DNA from 2 places in the Microbulbifer echini genome. Region 1 is predicted to be linked to the other one. Evidence: predicted binding sites of a transcription regulator. Region 1 holds the regulator's gene; the other holds the start of a gene.
What was found. The regulator LexA, encoded in region 1, represses DNA repair genes until DNA is damaged. The targets are predictions, from matches to a motif close to ACTGTNTNTANANACAGT.
Positions count from the first base shown of each region.

Region 2: the regulator LexA is predicted to act here: its motif matches at 2,499-2,516, upstream of imuA (translesion DNA synthesis-associated protein ImuA).

Region 1 is NZ_JBGMEL010000019.1:53,098-61,422, reverse strand. Features, by position in the region: gene nagZ (beta-N-acetylhexosaminidase) at 1-108, opposite strand, end outside; gene ACCI51_RS16540 (TetR/AcrR family transcriptional regulator) at 143-775, opposite strand; gene ACCI51_RS16535 (LOG family protein) at 1,187-1,825, opposite strand; gene lexA (transcriptional repressor LexA) at 1,990-2,595, shown strand; gene ACCI51_RS16525 (hypothetical protein) at 2,695-2,949, opposite strand; gene ACCI51_RS16520 (DUF6586 family protein) at 3,051-3,536, opposite strand; gene topA (type I DNA topoisomerase) at 3,537-6,221, opposite strand; gene ACCI51_RS16510 (hypothetical protein) at 6,436-6,960, opposite strand; gene ACCI51_RS16505 (universal stress protein) at 7,107-7,550, shown strand; gene ACCI51_RS16500 (ATP-binding cassette domain-containing protein) at 7,612-8,325, opposite strand, start outside.
Region 2 is NZ_JBGMEL010000007.1:75,738-84,062, forward strand. Features, by position in the region: gene ACCI51_RS08620 (hypothetical protein) at 1-220, shown strand, start outside; gene ACCI51_RS08625 (hypothetical protein) at 358-543, opposite strand; gene ACCI51_RS08630 (BaiN/RdsA family NAD(P)/FAD-dependent oxidoreductase) at 545-1,753, opposite strand; gene dcd (dCTP deaminase) at 1,791-2,360, opposite strand; gene imuA (translesion DNA synthesis-associated protein ImuA) at 2,567-3,274, shown strand; gene ACCI51_RS08645 (Y-family DNA polymerase) at 3,296-4,480, shown strand; partial or broken gene ACCI51_RS08650 (transposase) at 4,591-5,652, shown strand; gene ACCI51_RS08655 (hypothetical protein) at 6,619-6,951, opposite strand; gene ACCI51_RS08660 (transposase) at 6,970-7,194, opposite strand; gene ACCI51_RS08665 (IS30 family transposase) at 7,693-8,325, shown strand, end outside.

The DNA of each region.
Region 1 (8,325 bases):
AAAGAAAATCAATCCACCTACTAGAGGATTGCGTAAAAGCTCACAATCTCCACTGGTGAGTTCCTGTCCCTCGATATCAATCATCACCGGTCCAAGTGATGTAGACATATACAGTTCCTCGATGATTCACCCACTACGGGGCTCAACCCACCTCTACCTTCAGCATTGCCGAAGCCGCGGGCACCAAGCGCTCCAGAGTTTCTGACAAACTGCTCTGAGCACCAAAATCCTCTTTCAGGATAGCTTCTATGGCATCGTAGCTCGACAGGGTAAAGATGGTGGCGCCCAGCATAAAATACAGCCGCCAATAGAAAGTAACCGGATCTACACCCGGCAAGGCTTCAGCCAGTAGGCCGGCAAAACGGCGATAGCTCTCGCCATACCGAGACACAATAAAACGGCGTAAGTGCCCCTGGAACTGTGTATAAGCCAACCCCAGTAGCCGCATAAAGCGCTGGGGGTCGAGGCCTCGCGCACGCAGGCCGCCCAGACCCACTCGGTATAGGCTCTCCAGCAAGCCCTCGACCCTTAGGGGCTGACCTGAGGCAATACGCCGGTCAAGCTCCGCCTCCAATGCGCCGGTAAAGGGGGTCAGGAAGCGTTCAAAAACCGCCTGTATCAGCTCCTTTTTGGAGCCAAAATGGTAGTTTACTGCCGCCAAATTGACACCGGCTGTACTTGTGATTGTTCTCAGGGATGTCTCGGTAAAACCTCGTTCAGCGAACAGAACCTCTGCCGCGTCCAAGATGCGGCTAACAGTATCGGTCTGGCTCATAGGTATCAAACCACCATTTAAAACAGCTGTTTAACTCTGGCCAGAGTAGCATATTCCGCCGCCAGTCTGGCGGCATATCACACCAAACAGACTCCCTTTACCTTGGAAGCAATCGGTTGAGATGTTGAAAATAGAGGGAATAACCTGAACGCTTAACGCCACCAGCCTGAGCACACCGCTTTCCCAACATAGGCAAACTAGTACGAATGGCGCTGAGGCTTTCTTTGGGGGAGCGCAGGGAACGACGCGTTAAGTCATAGCGAGAGATCGCCAGAAGTCATTAATCAAAACGATGAACCGCCCGACTCACTGTTTGATCCGCCGAATAGGGATGTATATCACTACACCGATAAGCTGTGTTTTCCTGTGCGGAGTTAGACTCTGAGCGCCTTGAAAACCCAGGCCAACGGCTTAGCCTGGACCACGCATGTGCTGCAAAATTAAATCGGCGGCCTCTTCCACTGTGTCGACCACCTGGAACAAGTGCAGGTCTCTCTCATCAATACAATTTCGCTCTAGCACCGTATCTACAAGCCAGTCATACAGACCACTCCAATACCGTTTTCCAACTAAAACAATTGGAAAGTGCTGCACCTTTCTAGTCTGTACTAATGTGAGCGCCTCAAATAATTCATCCAGTGTACCGAAGCCCCCTGGCAACCCCACAAAGCCCAGCGCCTGCTTCACAAATAAAAACTTGCGCACAAAGAAATATCGAAAATGTAAATTAACATCTTGATAGGGATTGGCCACCTGCTCAAAAGGCAGTTCAATATTCAAACCAATTGAAGCACCAGGTTGATCGAAAGCACCTCGGTTACACGCCTCCATCAGGCCTGGCCCGCCACCAGTAATTACGGGTATCCCCTCCGCAGCTAGCAGTTTCCCCAGCTTAACCCCTTGTTGATATTCCTGGCTTTGCTCGGAGAAACGCGCACTGCCAAATACCGTTACCGCCCCTCTAAATGCGATTAAACGCTCAATGCCATCCACTAATTCAGACTGTATACGAAGAACTCTCCAAGCTTCGGCCACCTTGGCATCCAGCATTATCACTTTCCCTCGCTGTCAGCTCTTTCAACTTTTTCTTTCATTCCTTGTTTTCATAAACACTGTAGCAGCTCATACAGGAACCGGTGATAGGATTGCGCGAGCCCCAAATCTGTATATAATCCCAGCACCTGTATAAAAATACAGAAACGCTAGGTAATTCTATGACCAATCTCACCGCACGACAGACTCAAGTATTAGAGCTGATTAAAGCCTACCTGGATGATACGGGTTATCCCCCTACTCGCGCGGAGATTGCCCAAGAACTGGGCTTCCGTTCACCAAATGCGGCTGAGGAACACCTTAAAGCACTGGCGCGGAAAGGAGCCATTGAAATGGTTGCCGGCGCTTCGCGGGGTATTCGGATTCCAGATCACCAGTCGGGGCTGCCGATTATCGGACGTGTCGCCGCAGGTCACCCCATCCTTGCGACAGAGCACATCGAAGATTATTGCGATCTACCCTCCAGCTTTTTTCACCCGCCGGCTGACTACTTACTACGAGTGCACGGCATGAGCATGCGCAATGCCGGCATTCTCGATGGCGACCTCCTTGCCGTGCAGAAAACAGAGCAAGTTAGGAACGGGCAGATTGTGGTTGCACGGATTGACGAGGAGGTGACCGTAAAACGCTTCCGCCGCAAGGGCAATCAGGCAACGGTGCAACTCCTACCGGAAAATGAAGATTTTGAGACCATCCAGGTAGATATGCGGGATAAGAACTTTATCATTGAAGGCCTGGCCGTTGGCGTTATTCGCCAAACCCCTTAAGTGCCCTCTTAAAGCCTGCGAACTCACACCAAAACTATCCCCCAAAAACAACAACAGCGGCTTATAGCCGCTGTTGAATAGTTTTAACCGATACTCTGATCAGTGAATCGTATGATTCACCGGCATCGATTCCTCCTCCTCGAAGTAGCCCGGCTCCAGGTCTTCTAGATTTTGCACAGCTTCAATACCGGCTTCTAGCATTGCCCGAGCGACTGCCACTTTATGCTTTCGCAGAAACTGTAGACTCTCCGCCGAGAATTGAATGCTCACCAGAGGGTCCTCCTCGTGGCCGGCACGGCGCAATGCCACCTCGCCATTGGCCAGCTCAATAATCTCAAAAGTTTCGGAGGACATTTGCTTTCCCTTCACCGCACATCAGTTTGCGCCCAGTGTACCACAGGCAATTTAGAAGTTTCAGTGGACGCAAACAGATAGAGGAAGTGTGCTGTGTGACCTCAGCACTCTTCAAGGTTAGTACGCTGCCTGCGTACCAGTTCACTCAAAGAGGCATGCCATTCAAGAAGCACTTCAAGGGATAGAGTAACTGGCCTAGGGCCCGCAATATTGTGGGTGGGGATTAGATTTTCCTGTCCTTGTACTTCTTCGGCCAGAGAAAGCTGCAGAAGTTGTTTCCATGCGCACAGCATCGCACTCAACCAGCTCTCGGGCTCTGAGAGCAGTAACTGTAATTCCCTCACCTCGCTACTGGCCCTACCCTGGCTTTGCAGGCTATCGTCGATAACCTGCAGGGATTCCGTCTCAAAACCTAACTGCAACTGCTGGGAAAGCTCTGCCAGGAAAGCCCGGTAGGCTTTCCATAACTGCAGCAGTGCCCCCTCTTCAAGCGCCAGGCGATGAAGAGGGGAATCATAGTGGCTCGTGGAGAGCAATTGACTCTTGCGAAGAGCAGAAGTGACGAGTCCAGTGTAGGGGTTACTCATTTACTTTTTCGCCACTACTTTCTTGGCTGCTGGTTTCCGCTTGGCCGTAGAAGTCTTACTACCGGCTTCAACCTTCCAGGCTCCATCGCGGTAAAAGGCCTTCCAACCGGTTGCCTTACCCTCCTCCTCAGACTGAACATATTGCTCTTGGGTCTTACGGCTGAAACGAATTACAGTATCTCGGCCCTGATCGTCTTGCGCAGGTGCCGCGAACAAGAAGCTGTACTTCGGATCAATCTCACTTTGGTGAGGCAGTAGTTCTTTTACCAGGGGAGCGCGGGTTTCACGATTTTTGGGGAACTGGCTGGCGGCCAGGAACAATCCGGAGGCACCATCGCGGAGAATATAGTGATCCTCAACCTTTTGACAGGCCAACTCAGGCATAGGTACCGGGTCCATCTTGGGAGGCGCCGGTTGACCGTTTTTCAGTAGCTTGCGCGTATTTTTGCAGGCTTCATTAGTACAACCGAAGTATTTCCCAAAGCGGCCGGACTTCAACTGCATATCGCTACCGCATTTGTCACACTCAATAATCGGCCCATCATAACCCTTGATTTTGAATGTGCCCTGCTCCACTTCGTAGCCATTACAATCTGGATTATTGCCACAAATGTGCAACTTGCGCTGCTCATCGAGCAGATAGCTATCCATGGCAGTACCGCATTTGCCACAGCGGCGCTTCTCACGCAGCAGGCGGGATTCCGCCTCCTCATCCTTATCGGCATCGACAGCTTCATCACCAGAAACCAGGTTCATGGTGTTGGTACAACGCTCCTTAGGAGGTAGTGCGTAGCCAGAACAGCCGAGAAAAACACCGGTAGAGCCAGTACGAATCTGCATGTGACGACCACATTTATCGCACTCGATATCCGTATCCGTCGGAGCATTGCGGCGCATGCCCGCTTCGCTCGATTGGGCTTTCTCAAGTCTCGAAGAGAAGTCCTGATAAAACTCATCGAGGAGCTGCTTCCAGCCCTTATCACCATCGGCCACCGCATCCAGGGATTCTTCCAGGCTTGCAGTGAAACCATAATCCATCAGGTTTTTGAAACTTTCGCTGAGTCGATCGGTGACGATGTCACCCATTTTTTCAGCATAGAATCGGCGATTCTCAAGGCGCACATAACCGCGATCCTGAATCGTGGAAATAATCGAGGCATAGGTGGACGGACGGCCGATACCACGCTTCTCGAGTTCCTTCACCAGGGCGGCTTCACTAAAGCGTGCTGGCGGCTTGGTAAAGTGTTGCTTCGAATCCAGTTGTTGCAGAGAGAGCTTTTCCCCAACCTTCACGTCAGGCAGCAACAAATCTTCATCTTTCTTACCGGAAGCGGGCGCAACCTTAAGAAAACCATCGAAGCGAATCACTCGGCCACGAGCACGTAATTCAAATTCACCGGCACTCACCACAATGGAGGTCGAAGTGAACTGTGCTGGAGTCATTTGACAGGCGACAAACTGCTGCCAGATTAAATTGTAAAGGCGCTCCGCATCGCGCTCGACACCGGAAAGCATATTTGGGGCAATACGCACATCGGAAGGGCGAATTGCTTCGTGAGCCTCTTGCGCGCCCTCCTTGCTGCTGTAGCTGTTCGCTGTTTCCGGAAGATATTTACCCCCAAAATTCTCACCAATATAGTCGCGTGCAGACTCAACGGCCTCTTTGCTCAGGTTGGTAGAATCGGTACGCATGTAGGTAATGTGACCAGCCTCATACAAACGCTGCGCCAGGGTCATGGTTTTCTTAACACTAAAGCCCAAACGGTTACTTGCCGCCTGCTGCAGTGTCGAAGTGATAAACGGAGCCCCCGGTTTGGAGTTGGTCGGTTTGTCGTCCCGGCTGCTGACGACAAACTGGCCGCCCTGCAGTGCTTTAACCGCACGGCTCGCATCCGCTTCATTGGTTGGGCGAAAAGCCTCCCCAGCCTGCTTTTTCACTTCAAGACGCAGCTTGTTGGCTTTGCTGGTCTCGGTATCAGCAAAAAGCGTCCAGTACTCTTCCGGGATGAACGCGCGGATTTCACGCTCGCGCTCGACTACGAGCCGCACCGCCACCGATTGAACCCGACCCGCAGAAAGGCCGCGGGCCACCTTTTCCCACAAGAGCGGGGATACCATGTAACCCACAATGCGATCGAGAAAACGGCGAGCTTGTTGCGCATGTACCCGGTTAATATTCAGGCGCCCAGGGTCTTTGAAGGCCTCCTGGATCGCAGATTTGGTTATCTCATTAAAAACTACACGACGATAGCGCTCATCGTTACCACCGATTGCTTCGCGCAAGTGCCAGGCGATTGCCTCTCCCTCGCGGTCCAAATCTGTTGCCAGATAAATATGATCGGCATTCTCGGCAAGCTTTTGCAGCTCACTGACTACCTTTTCTTTGCCCGGCAAAATTTCATAGTGAGCCTGCCAGCCATGATCGGGATCAATACCCATACGCTTGATCAGCTGCTCACGATTTTTCTTGCGCTTATAGGCCTCTTTCGCCTCGGGGGCGAGTTTACGTGTTTCAGCCGCACGCCTTGCCCGCTCTTTTGCGTCGACAGGCTGCTTATTGCCCCCACCGGTAGGCAAATCGCGAATATGACCGACGCTGGACTTAACAACGAAGTCCTTGCCGAGATATTTATTGATGGTTTTCGCTTTGGCCGGTGATTCGACGATGACCAGTGATTTACCCATAAGCCTTTGATTTCAAATGAAAAATTTACTGCTTTTAAAAGCATTTCAGTCCCTTCAATCGGGCCTGCGCTGCGCGAATATATAAGCCTCACTTAGTGCGCGGTCAAGCAAAGCTGACAATTTTTGGTGTCTATTCGCCAATTTTTACCCTCCAACAGGGGCAAAATTGTGACATTTTCCCCTTTTTCAGACGCCTGGTGATACGGCTAACGCCTTAGTCCTCAGGGAGTTTGATCGGGCTAACTTTGCGGACAGCACTCTCTATAAGAGGGGCGTACTCCGCCAAACTGTCCGACAACTGAGAAAAAGCCTTTACCCCGCCATTCTCACGCCACTGCACTCCCAATCCGACATCGGTTGCGATAATTGCGCAACAATCCGCCGGGAGACTATTCAACAACTGATGTAGATACGGCCATGCTGCCTGAGGTGCCTTGACCCTGCTGCCCCAATCCCAACTACCGGAAAAATTTAATTCGTGCAGAATACGCTGGCGCTGTAATACCCAGCCAATCTGCAAGCGCTTTCTTTCACCCCATCGGTAGTAATACACCGCTGCTGTTCCCTCCCCTAGTGCCGCTGGTAACGTCTGGATCTGTACGGTAATGCCCTGCCTAGCTGCGCGGCCGCGCAAATCTGCCAGGCGGCTGTCGCGCTGGCTGGGCTTAAGCCACATTACCGGCCCAAGCACCAGGGTAATAGCAAAGCCAATAATGATTACCGGAAGCCACTCGGACATAAAGATTCCTTAAAGGGTTTCAAAAAGCGGCCTATTCTGCGTCGTCTTATATGATCCATGTCAAACAGTTTTTTTTACGGTAGACTGAAAATGGCTGTCGAAAGAAGCCCCTCCGGGCAAAAAGAAAAGGCAGGAGTTAATGGATCATGACGAAATATCAACGAATTTTGGTGGGGCTGGACCTCTCGGAAGAGTCCTCACAGGTACTGGAAAAGGCGGCGGCCCTGGCCGGGGCATTCAATGCCGAGCTGAGTTTAATGCATGCTATTGAGCCCCTGACATTTGCCTATGGCGGCGATATCCCCATGGACTTGTCAGAGGTACAGGATCAGCTACAAAACCAGGCCAAGGAACAACTGCAAAAAGCCGCACTTTCTTTAAATATTCCCACTGAACGGCAACACGTCATTCTGGGCCAGCCATCCACTGAGATACACCGCTTAGCCAAAGAGCTGGACGTCGATCTTATTATTATCGGTAGCCATGGGCGTCACGGTTTGGCGCTATTGCTCGGCTCAACCTCCAATGGCGTCTTACATGGCGCCAAGTGCGATGTTTTAGCCGTCAGGGTGTATGTAGACGAAGAGTAACGATTACCTCCCCTGTCATAGGGAGTGGTGGCAAGCACCACTCCCCTGAACTGCCCTGACCCTACTCATCGCCCCCCTCGAGTTCAGACCAGCGATCGAAGGCCACTTCCAGCTGTGACTGCTTGTCTGCGAGGAGATTCAATCGCTCCTGCATCCTGGCTTGCTCCTGCTGGTAGAACGCTGGATCCGCCATTTCAGTCTCTATAGCGTTAACTTCCCCTTCAAGCTGTTCAATCAGAGCCGGTAAACCATCCAGCTCCCGCTGTAATTTGTAGCTGAGTTTCTTTTTCTTAACCTGGGGGCTCTCCGCTTCAGCAGGCTTGGGTTTTCCCTTGCTCTCAGAGAGTTTTTCCTCTTTAGACTCCTGCTCGAAACTGCCTCCCTGACGAATAAAGTCGGCGTATCCACCAACATATTCGCGGATGCAGCCCTGCCCCTCAAAGGCCAGACACGAATCCACCACATTGTCGAGAAAGGCCCGATCATGGCTCACCAGCAAAACGGTACCGCTGAAGTCCAACAAGAGCTTTTCAAGCAGTTCCAGGGTTTCCACATCCAGATCGTTGGTGGGCTCATCGAGCACCAAGATATTGGCCGGCTGACTGAATAGCTTGGCCAAAAGAGCACGGTTACGCTCTCCCCCGCTCAGTGCCCCAACCTTGGTACGGGCCTTTAATCCGGTAAATAGGAAGTCCGACAGGTAGGACATAATGTGTCGACTTTTTCCACCAACCGTAACTGAATCACGCCCCTGCCCCACATTATCAAGCACGGT
Region 2 (8,325 bases), on a different contig from region 1:
GGGACTCGGTAGCCAAGGCTGTGCCAATATGAGCGATACCGACCGCCGTATCGGAACCGGGATAGGTGTCGGGGCCGTTACCGGTGCCCTGATCAGCGGCGGGCGCCCCGGTGGTACTGCCGCAGGTGCGGTCATCGGCGCGGGGGCTGGCTATCTCTACGACAGAGACAGAAAACGCAGAGATTACTATCGCTATCGCGGCCGCTACTATCGCTATTAATGATGCACTGAGAATAGGGAGTTTTTCGTTTCTCAGAAACTCCCCCTAAGAAAAGCCCCGGTGTGGCACCAGCCAGGCCGGGGCTCATCGGCTAGCACTAACGCAAATGGGAGAATTACCTCTCTCGAAGCCCGCCTTTAAAGCAACTCGGTTTTGGTTTTAGCACAACGTTCGCAGCGATATTCCGTAACGAGCCTTCCCTGCTTCACGTCAAATTTACGCTCGGTAACGACTTTCCACTTGTGAAAACCCTCCCGGCACAAGGTGCTGCCCTTATGCTTTTGCCAGGCTGTCTTTCGCTTAAAAGGAATCACATCTCCCATATCAGGCCACCTCTCCTGCCGCATGCCCGGAAGCCCAGGCCCATTGAAAATTAAAGCCCCCCAGCCAACCGGTAACATCGAGTACCTCGCCGACGAAATACAGACCCGACTGGGTTTTACACTCCATAGTTCGGGAGGAAACCTGATCTGTATCCACACCACCGAGCGTTACTTCTGCCGTGCGGTAACCCTCGGTGCCGTCGGGCACCAGCTTCCAGGTTTGCAGCTTGGCCCCAAGTGCCTGCAGTTCCGCATCGGAAAACTGCTTGAGGGGACGGCTGGCAATATCGAGCCTTTGCAAGAAAAACTGTACCAGTTTTTTGCTCCAAAGCTCGGCTAACACGCTGTGTAAGTGACTCTCTGGACTCCCCTGTCGACAATGCCGCAGCCAGTCAACCAGATCCCGGTCGGGCGCCAAGTCGAAGGTAACCGCCTGCCCCTCACGCCAATGACTGGATATTTGCAGAACCGCTGGGCCACTCAGCCCCCGGTGGGTAAACAGCATCTGTTCGTGGAAGCTGCCCTCACCACAGGAGGCCGTCACCGCCAGAGAGCTACCGGGCAAGCTATCCTGCCGCTGTAGCTGGCGCTTATGCTGGGTGAACGGCACCAGGGCCGCACGGGTGGGCACAATATCAAGACCGAACTGACGGGCGATATCGTAACCAAAACCCGTGGCACCCATAGTGGGAATCGACAAACCGCCAGTGGCCACCACCAGGGATTCACAGTGCACCAACCCCAGATTGGTCTCTACTAGGTAACCATTCTGCTCAAATTGGATGGTGGACACCGCACAGCGCGTGCGAATCTGCGCTTTAGCCGCACGACATTCAGCCAAGAGCAGATCGACAATATCCTTGGACTTGTTATCGCAAAATAGCTGGCCGAGCGCTTTCTCGTGATAAGCAATCCCGTATTTTTCCACCAGCGCAATAAAATCCCACTGGCTATAGCGTGCCAAGGCCGATTTACAGAAGTGGGGGTTACCACTGTAGAAATTTTCCGCACTGGTATAGAGGTTGGTGAAGTTACAGCGACCGCCGCCGGACATCAGGATTTTCTTACCGACTTTATTCGCATGGTCCAATACCAGCGCACTGCGACCGCGCTGGCCGGCAGTGGCCGCACACATCAACCCCGCCGCCCCGGCGCCGATAATTACTACATCGACACGCTCAGGCAACTGGTTATTGGATACATCGGTCATAGAAAGGTAGGTTGTGTAGCTGGACCGCCCTTGGCGATCAAGTGCGTGGCAGGGTTACGCCGCGCTGGCCCTGGTACTTGCCACCGCGATCCGCGTAAGACACATCGCAGACTTCATCGGACTCGAAAAACAGCATCTGTGCCACACCTTCGTTGGCATAGATCTTCGCCGGCAGGTTGGTGGTATTGGAGAACTCCAAAGTCACATGCCCTTCCCACTCCGGCTCCAGCGGCGTCACATTCACGATAATGCCGCAGCGTGCGTAGGTGGATTTCCCCAAACAAATCGTCAGTACCGAGCGGGGTATACGGAAATACTCCACGGTGCGCGCCAGCGCAAAGGAGTTCGGCGGGATAATGCAGTACTCACCCTCCACATCGACAAAACTGTTCTCGTCGAAGGTTTTCGGGTCCACAGTAGCGGAATGCACGTTGGTGAAGATCTTGAATTCACGGGCACAGCGCACATCGTAACCGTAGCTGGAGGTGCCATAGGAGATGAGTCGTTCACCGTCATTGCCATGGCGCACCTGGCCCGGCTCAAAAGGCTCAATCATGCCGTGCTGCTCTGCCATACGGCGAATCCACTTATCGGACTTGATACTCACTCCGTCCCCCTGAAGACAAAAGATTGGTGCTCGATTAAAGAGGCCGAATCATAGCCGGTTTGCGCTGTGCAAAAAAGTGCCAATCGGCACCTTTGCCCCTTGTCACCAACAGGTAAACACTGTATAAATCAACAGATAACTGTATGTACATACAGTTCTACTGCAAAGCACTGCCAAATACCGGGCCAGAAACAAATGGTGCCAGAGTGAATAAAGCTGAAAATCTTTTTAAAAACAATAAGTTAAACCACAAATCCAAACCCCTGCTCAGATTGCGGCGCTTTGTCGGGGTTGAGGCTAATCGGACGGCCAATGGATGCGGGGAGCCTGGTATCGCTACGGGCTTCGCCAGTCTCGACGCCCTACTCTGCGGCCGTGGATGGCCAAAGGGAGCCAGTGTAGAACTGCTTGCAAATCAAACTGGGATGAATGAATTATCCCTTCTGCTACCAACTCTGGCCGAGCTGACCCGCGCACAGACGATGGTGGTATTGATCAAGCCGCCGTTTATCCCCGATGCTCAGTTACTCGCACAGTACGGCGTCCAGCTGGAGCAATTGTTGTTGGTACACCCCCGAGGAAAGAGGGACTACCTCTGGGCGATAGAGCAGTCACTACAATCCGGCGGCTGCGGCGCCCTTCTGAACTGGCAAGGTGACCGGTCGATGAGTTACCGAGAGCTGCAACGCCTACAGCAAGCCACCGAAATGGGCGATTCTCTACACTTCCACTTCCGGCCTCAATCAGAATCCCCCTGCCCCTCTCCCGCCAAACTCAGGCTTCAACTGAAAAATAAAGAGCGAGATCTCTCCCTCAGGCTACTCAAGCAAATCAATGGTCCCAGTGGGCAGCACCTAAAGCTAAATCGTCAACGGGCCACCCCTGCAGAACGAGTCCGCCAAGGCCTACATTGAGAAATATCTAAGAGGCATCGTATGCTCTGGCTCTGCATTCAGTTTCCCAAGCTTTCTCTCGAGACGCTCACACGTGCCCTAACCTCAGGAGAGAGAAGCCAAGCTCTGGCGATAGTGGAAAACCACATCATAGTGCAATCCAATAATGCCGCCTTAGAGTTTGGTATCTCGCCCGGCTTAAGCACCAGAAGCGCTCGTATTCGGTGCCCGAACCTACAGATGCTGCAGCGCCATAAAGAGAGGGAGCAACGGCAGCTGGAGGCGCTAGCGCAATGGGGGCACAGCTTTACACCCATGGTTTCTTTGAAGGCCGCGTCCCCTGAAGAAGGCAGCCATCCCCCACGACTCTACCTTGAGCTCAGTGATTGTTTAAAAACCCACGGCGGACTTCGAACGCTGCTGAATCAACTGGAGAAAGAACTTATAGAAATAGGTATCAGCTATTACCTAGGGCTTGGCCACAGTCCCAGCGCCGCGCTACTGCTCAGCCAACTAGCAGAACACCGCCAGTGGTTGCAACAAACTAATGCCCCACCGACCACAGGACAATGTAAACAGTGGATCGGCCACGCCCCTTGCAAGCTACTGGAGTGCGATAATCAAACTATAGAGAAGCTTTATAAATATGGGTATAAGCGAATAGGTCAGCTACTGCCCGCACCTTTATCGGAGTTGGAGGCACACTTTGGCTGTGCTTTTATTGATTACTTGGCTCAGCTCACTGGCAGCCTGCAAAAACCTGTTTCCTACCAGCAGCTACCTGCCCATCTCAACAATGAATTATATTTTCCAAAGGCATTTAGTAAGAGTGAGCAACTGCTTTTTCCTTGCATCCGCCTTCTTCAGGAGCCCAGCCAACAGCTGCAGCGCTGCGGGGATTCCACCCAGCAAACTCACTGCCAATTGAAGGGGGAGATGGGACAAATGACAAGCTTCAATTTAGAGCTTTACACAAAGTTTGAAATGCAAGAGCTGATTACGCAAACTAAATTTAGGCTTGATGCTTTAAGTTTTAGCCAACCAATACGGTTGTTACAACTATACTGCTCTCGATTACCCATAGAGACTCAAGAGGAATGGGGGGGCTATCATCCTGAAGACGTGCTTAAAGATAAAGTGATAAAAAGTCAAAAACTTATAGAAAAGCTAAAGAACCGCCTCGGATATCAGACATTAACAAGCATCAAGTTTAAGAAAAATTTTTAAGACTTGGTTTCAATTCCTATGGGTAGTGTTCAGAATTCCCAGTCATTTCTTTACTATTCACAAAAAAGAGATGATCCAAGTCCAAACCCACTTTCGATAAGGATGCGGCCATCAAAGCCTTATGTGATTGGAAAGACCTCAGTAGCAAAGTGACATCCAAGCCTTTCTGATCAAATAACTCACTGATGTTACCATGAAGGTAGAACTGGAGGAGTACCTCTCCAGCAAGGATATGCCCAATCGCAAGAATGGCACCACCTCAAAAACCATGAAAAGTGCTACTGGCAGCTTCGCGATGCAGATGCCGCAAAATCGCACCGAAACCTTCGAGCCTCAAATAGTCAAGAAGCATCAGGCTCAGCTTACCAACGAACTGCATAGCAAGATCACCGCCCTGCTCACCTTGGATAACAACTACCTGGATATTTACACACATATTGCCAACATCTACCTAGTGGGGCTTCCCAGTGGCATGATCAATACCATTACAGACATACAGCTACCTGAACTTTAGGTTCGGCTTGAACAAGACCACCATACAGCAAGGGCATTGATACGGCTCTTGGCCTCATTATCGAAGGCAAAAAGAAGTGACTGGGGTTCTACCTATCTAACCAAGAGGGCGCACATTACTGACTGAGAGTTCTGACCGACCTCCATAATCGTAGAGTAAAATATATCCTCATTACTTGTGTTGATAGCCTACAGGGGGACTTAAAGCTATATAAAGTATCTACCCTAAGACTAAGAACCAGTACTAGATCACCCACAAATACGCAACTCGCGGAAATATGTGGATTCAAAAAAACAGAAGGCCTGTGTGGCTGATCTCAGAAGTGCTTATAAGGCATCAACGCTAAATGCCACAGACCATGTCTGAGAAGAGCAGGGGGCGAAGCGGGGTGGAAATATACTATGGTGATTAAATCGTGGCGCGGTAAATGGGCAAATCTCTCGACCTAGTTTAAATACCTGGAATATATCTGTACCCCGATCTACACGACTATTGCGGTGGAGGCAGTTCCGCAAGCTGGCCAAAACTAAAGGGGGCTTCGTCAACAAGAACAGCTTCCTGAAGTTTTCTCTACGCAGGTATACTAAAATCCTCAAGACGCTGGACACCCCCTATTCAAAACTTGATACTCACGCCACCGCAGCTAACAAGATATTATATATTGCCTGGAGAAATATATCAGCCGGTAAAAAACTGCCTAGCTAATGCAGAATTTTTAACACCCTCTTCCAAGTGCATCATTGTCAAAGTCCCTAACGCAGCTCCTATGTTTTATATACATCATTCAAGCCTATTTAGAGCTTCTGCAACCTCAATAGAATGAAGCGGTTTGGTGTATCCCTGCCAAACGGAATTAACCCCAGGCTCACAACCCACTTTACTTATCAGAAAACATGCCGACAAGGGGGTTATCTCCCCCGTGCGTAAAAATTGATTTGACCGAGCATTTTATCTCGTATAATTATTACCACACTCGACTGTTTTTTTCAGAATAGGTGCAACCAAACGATCTCAGGTAATTTCATTACGAGTGTGGCCATCGAATGTAACTCGCCCATCAACAATCATATAGATCACAATGAAGTTCAACATTGGCAACTCAGTTCTGAAGCGATTACTCTATAGAAACCTACCTTCCAGTACTCGATAATAGGTTTCAATATCACTCAATGATAATCTTTGCTTGTTTGAGGTCTTCAGGGCACCTATATAAATCTAGAAGATCATGAAAATTTTTAGCAAACTTGTAAATACCAACTAAGAATTAGTCAAAAAACATCTAGGTTTGGCCATTTTTCTTTTTAGGGCCGCTGAGTTCCTATATTTCTATATTCCCCATGCAGCAGCCCCCGTTGTAAGCCAAGTTCATCTTAACGACCTTTACTACAAATAGTCCGAACAAAAATACCGTCCTATTCATTTTCCATAGAACAAAATACGCACTCAACTCGAACCCGACTCTTGGATTTTCGACGGTTGATTACTAGGTCCCGTTTATTAAGCAGGTTTGCCACTATGAGCATTCATGTGAACATTAGCCCTTTGCTTTCGAATGTACTCGTTCTCTTCACTGTAGTAGGCAGTGTCTTGCAAAAAATCCTTGGGGCTATTGTCACCCAGCAGTTCAGGAAACACCTGTGAGTTGTGTACCTCGATAGAGGTAACCTCCAGATCTCGAATTAGTTAGTGCTTGCTGTCTACGCGGGCGTGGTTCTTGACGCCGTATGTGTCTCGTTTTTTTCTTGGTCCAGTGGGCATCAAGATCCTTATGGCGCTTGACGTTTGGGTTTTTCCTGATGCTTTTTGGAATCTTACCTGACTTAATTTTCTCATTCTCTTCCCTGCTATTACATTGCTTCAGCGAACTGATAAAACTGGCATCGACCATTTGTTCCTCCTGAGCTCCGTATCCTTTCGCATCAAGCTGTAAATCAAAATAGATAAAGAGAGATTTCATGAGGCCAGCATTCACCAGTCACTGGCAAAATAACCAGATTGTCAAGGTATCTGGTGTTCGGTCCTCCAAATCGAGGCAGACAAACCAGCAAAATGTAAAGCGGTCGCGTATCTGATATTCCAGCTGTTCGTCTGGCTGGTTGTACAAATGCTGCAAGACCAGTGCCTTACATACCAGCATGTTATCGAAAGGATTTCTTCCGACATTACTCTTTCTTAACATTGAACGAACTTTATTCAACATTAAGAAAGTTCCCCCAATCAATCATCTTATACAAGGCAATCAATAGGTCGCATTCATTCAGCCTGTTATCGCGGCCTAAGGCCCGGCTGTATTTTTGCAATAACCTTGCCCTGAAAGTGATTGAGATTCTTTATAGAAATTCGTGAAATTTTTAGAGTTGCGCTTAAGTTTAGATGCTTTCAGCAAAACCAGTAAATCCGTTATTTTTTAAGAAAATATGCCAGATTTGGTTTGAACTAATCCAGAAAAAGTGATTGTTGATAAAGTCTTGTTTGGACAGGTGCTTATTCAATCGAGCCCCCCATAACCTGCTTTTTTCATTTCATCCATGTCCCAGACCCACATCATAAGCCAGCTAAACCTGTAATCCTCATTATGCTGAAACTGAAATTTATTGACTCCTGTATTCAACTCTGAAGTGCATCAGTTAATCACCTGGAAAAGAACGGTCAGCTGAAGGTAATATCTGCCGCTTCTTCTCCGCCAAGAGATTAAGTGATGACAGAAAGCTACCGACAGCTGACCGAAGAGCAACGATGCCAGATTTGGGCGCTCAAGAAAAGTGATTGGAGTCAGAGAGCAATCGCTAGGGAAATTGGGGTTAGCCAGCCTACAGTTAGTAGGGAGCTGGCTCGGAATCGGGGTGGCAACGGCTACCGCTATAAACAAGCACAACAGATGGCCGAAGAGTGTCATAGACATGCGAAAGAGCCAACAAAGATGCTACTCAAGACCATTAAGCTGATAGAGCGCAAGCTGAAACTGCAATGGAGCCCAGAGCAAATCTCCGGCTGGTTAGAGCAAGAAGAAAATCTGTTAATCAGCCATGAAACCATTTATCTGCATGTCTGGGCTGATAAGCAGCATGGTGGAACCCTATACGAGAACTTGCGGCGTAGGGATAGGCCCTACAACAAGCGAGCGAATGGAAAGTCCACTCGGGGGCACATTAAGAACGCGATCAGCATCGAACAGCGACCACAGGTTGTCGATGATAAATCCCGTATCGGAGACTGGGAAATTGATACCGTTATAGGCAAAGGCCATAGTGGTGCCCTGGTTACAATCGTAGATCGCAAGAGCAAGTTTACTCTCTCTCAGCAGGTTGAACGCAAGACGGCAGAGTTAGTC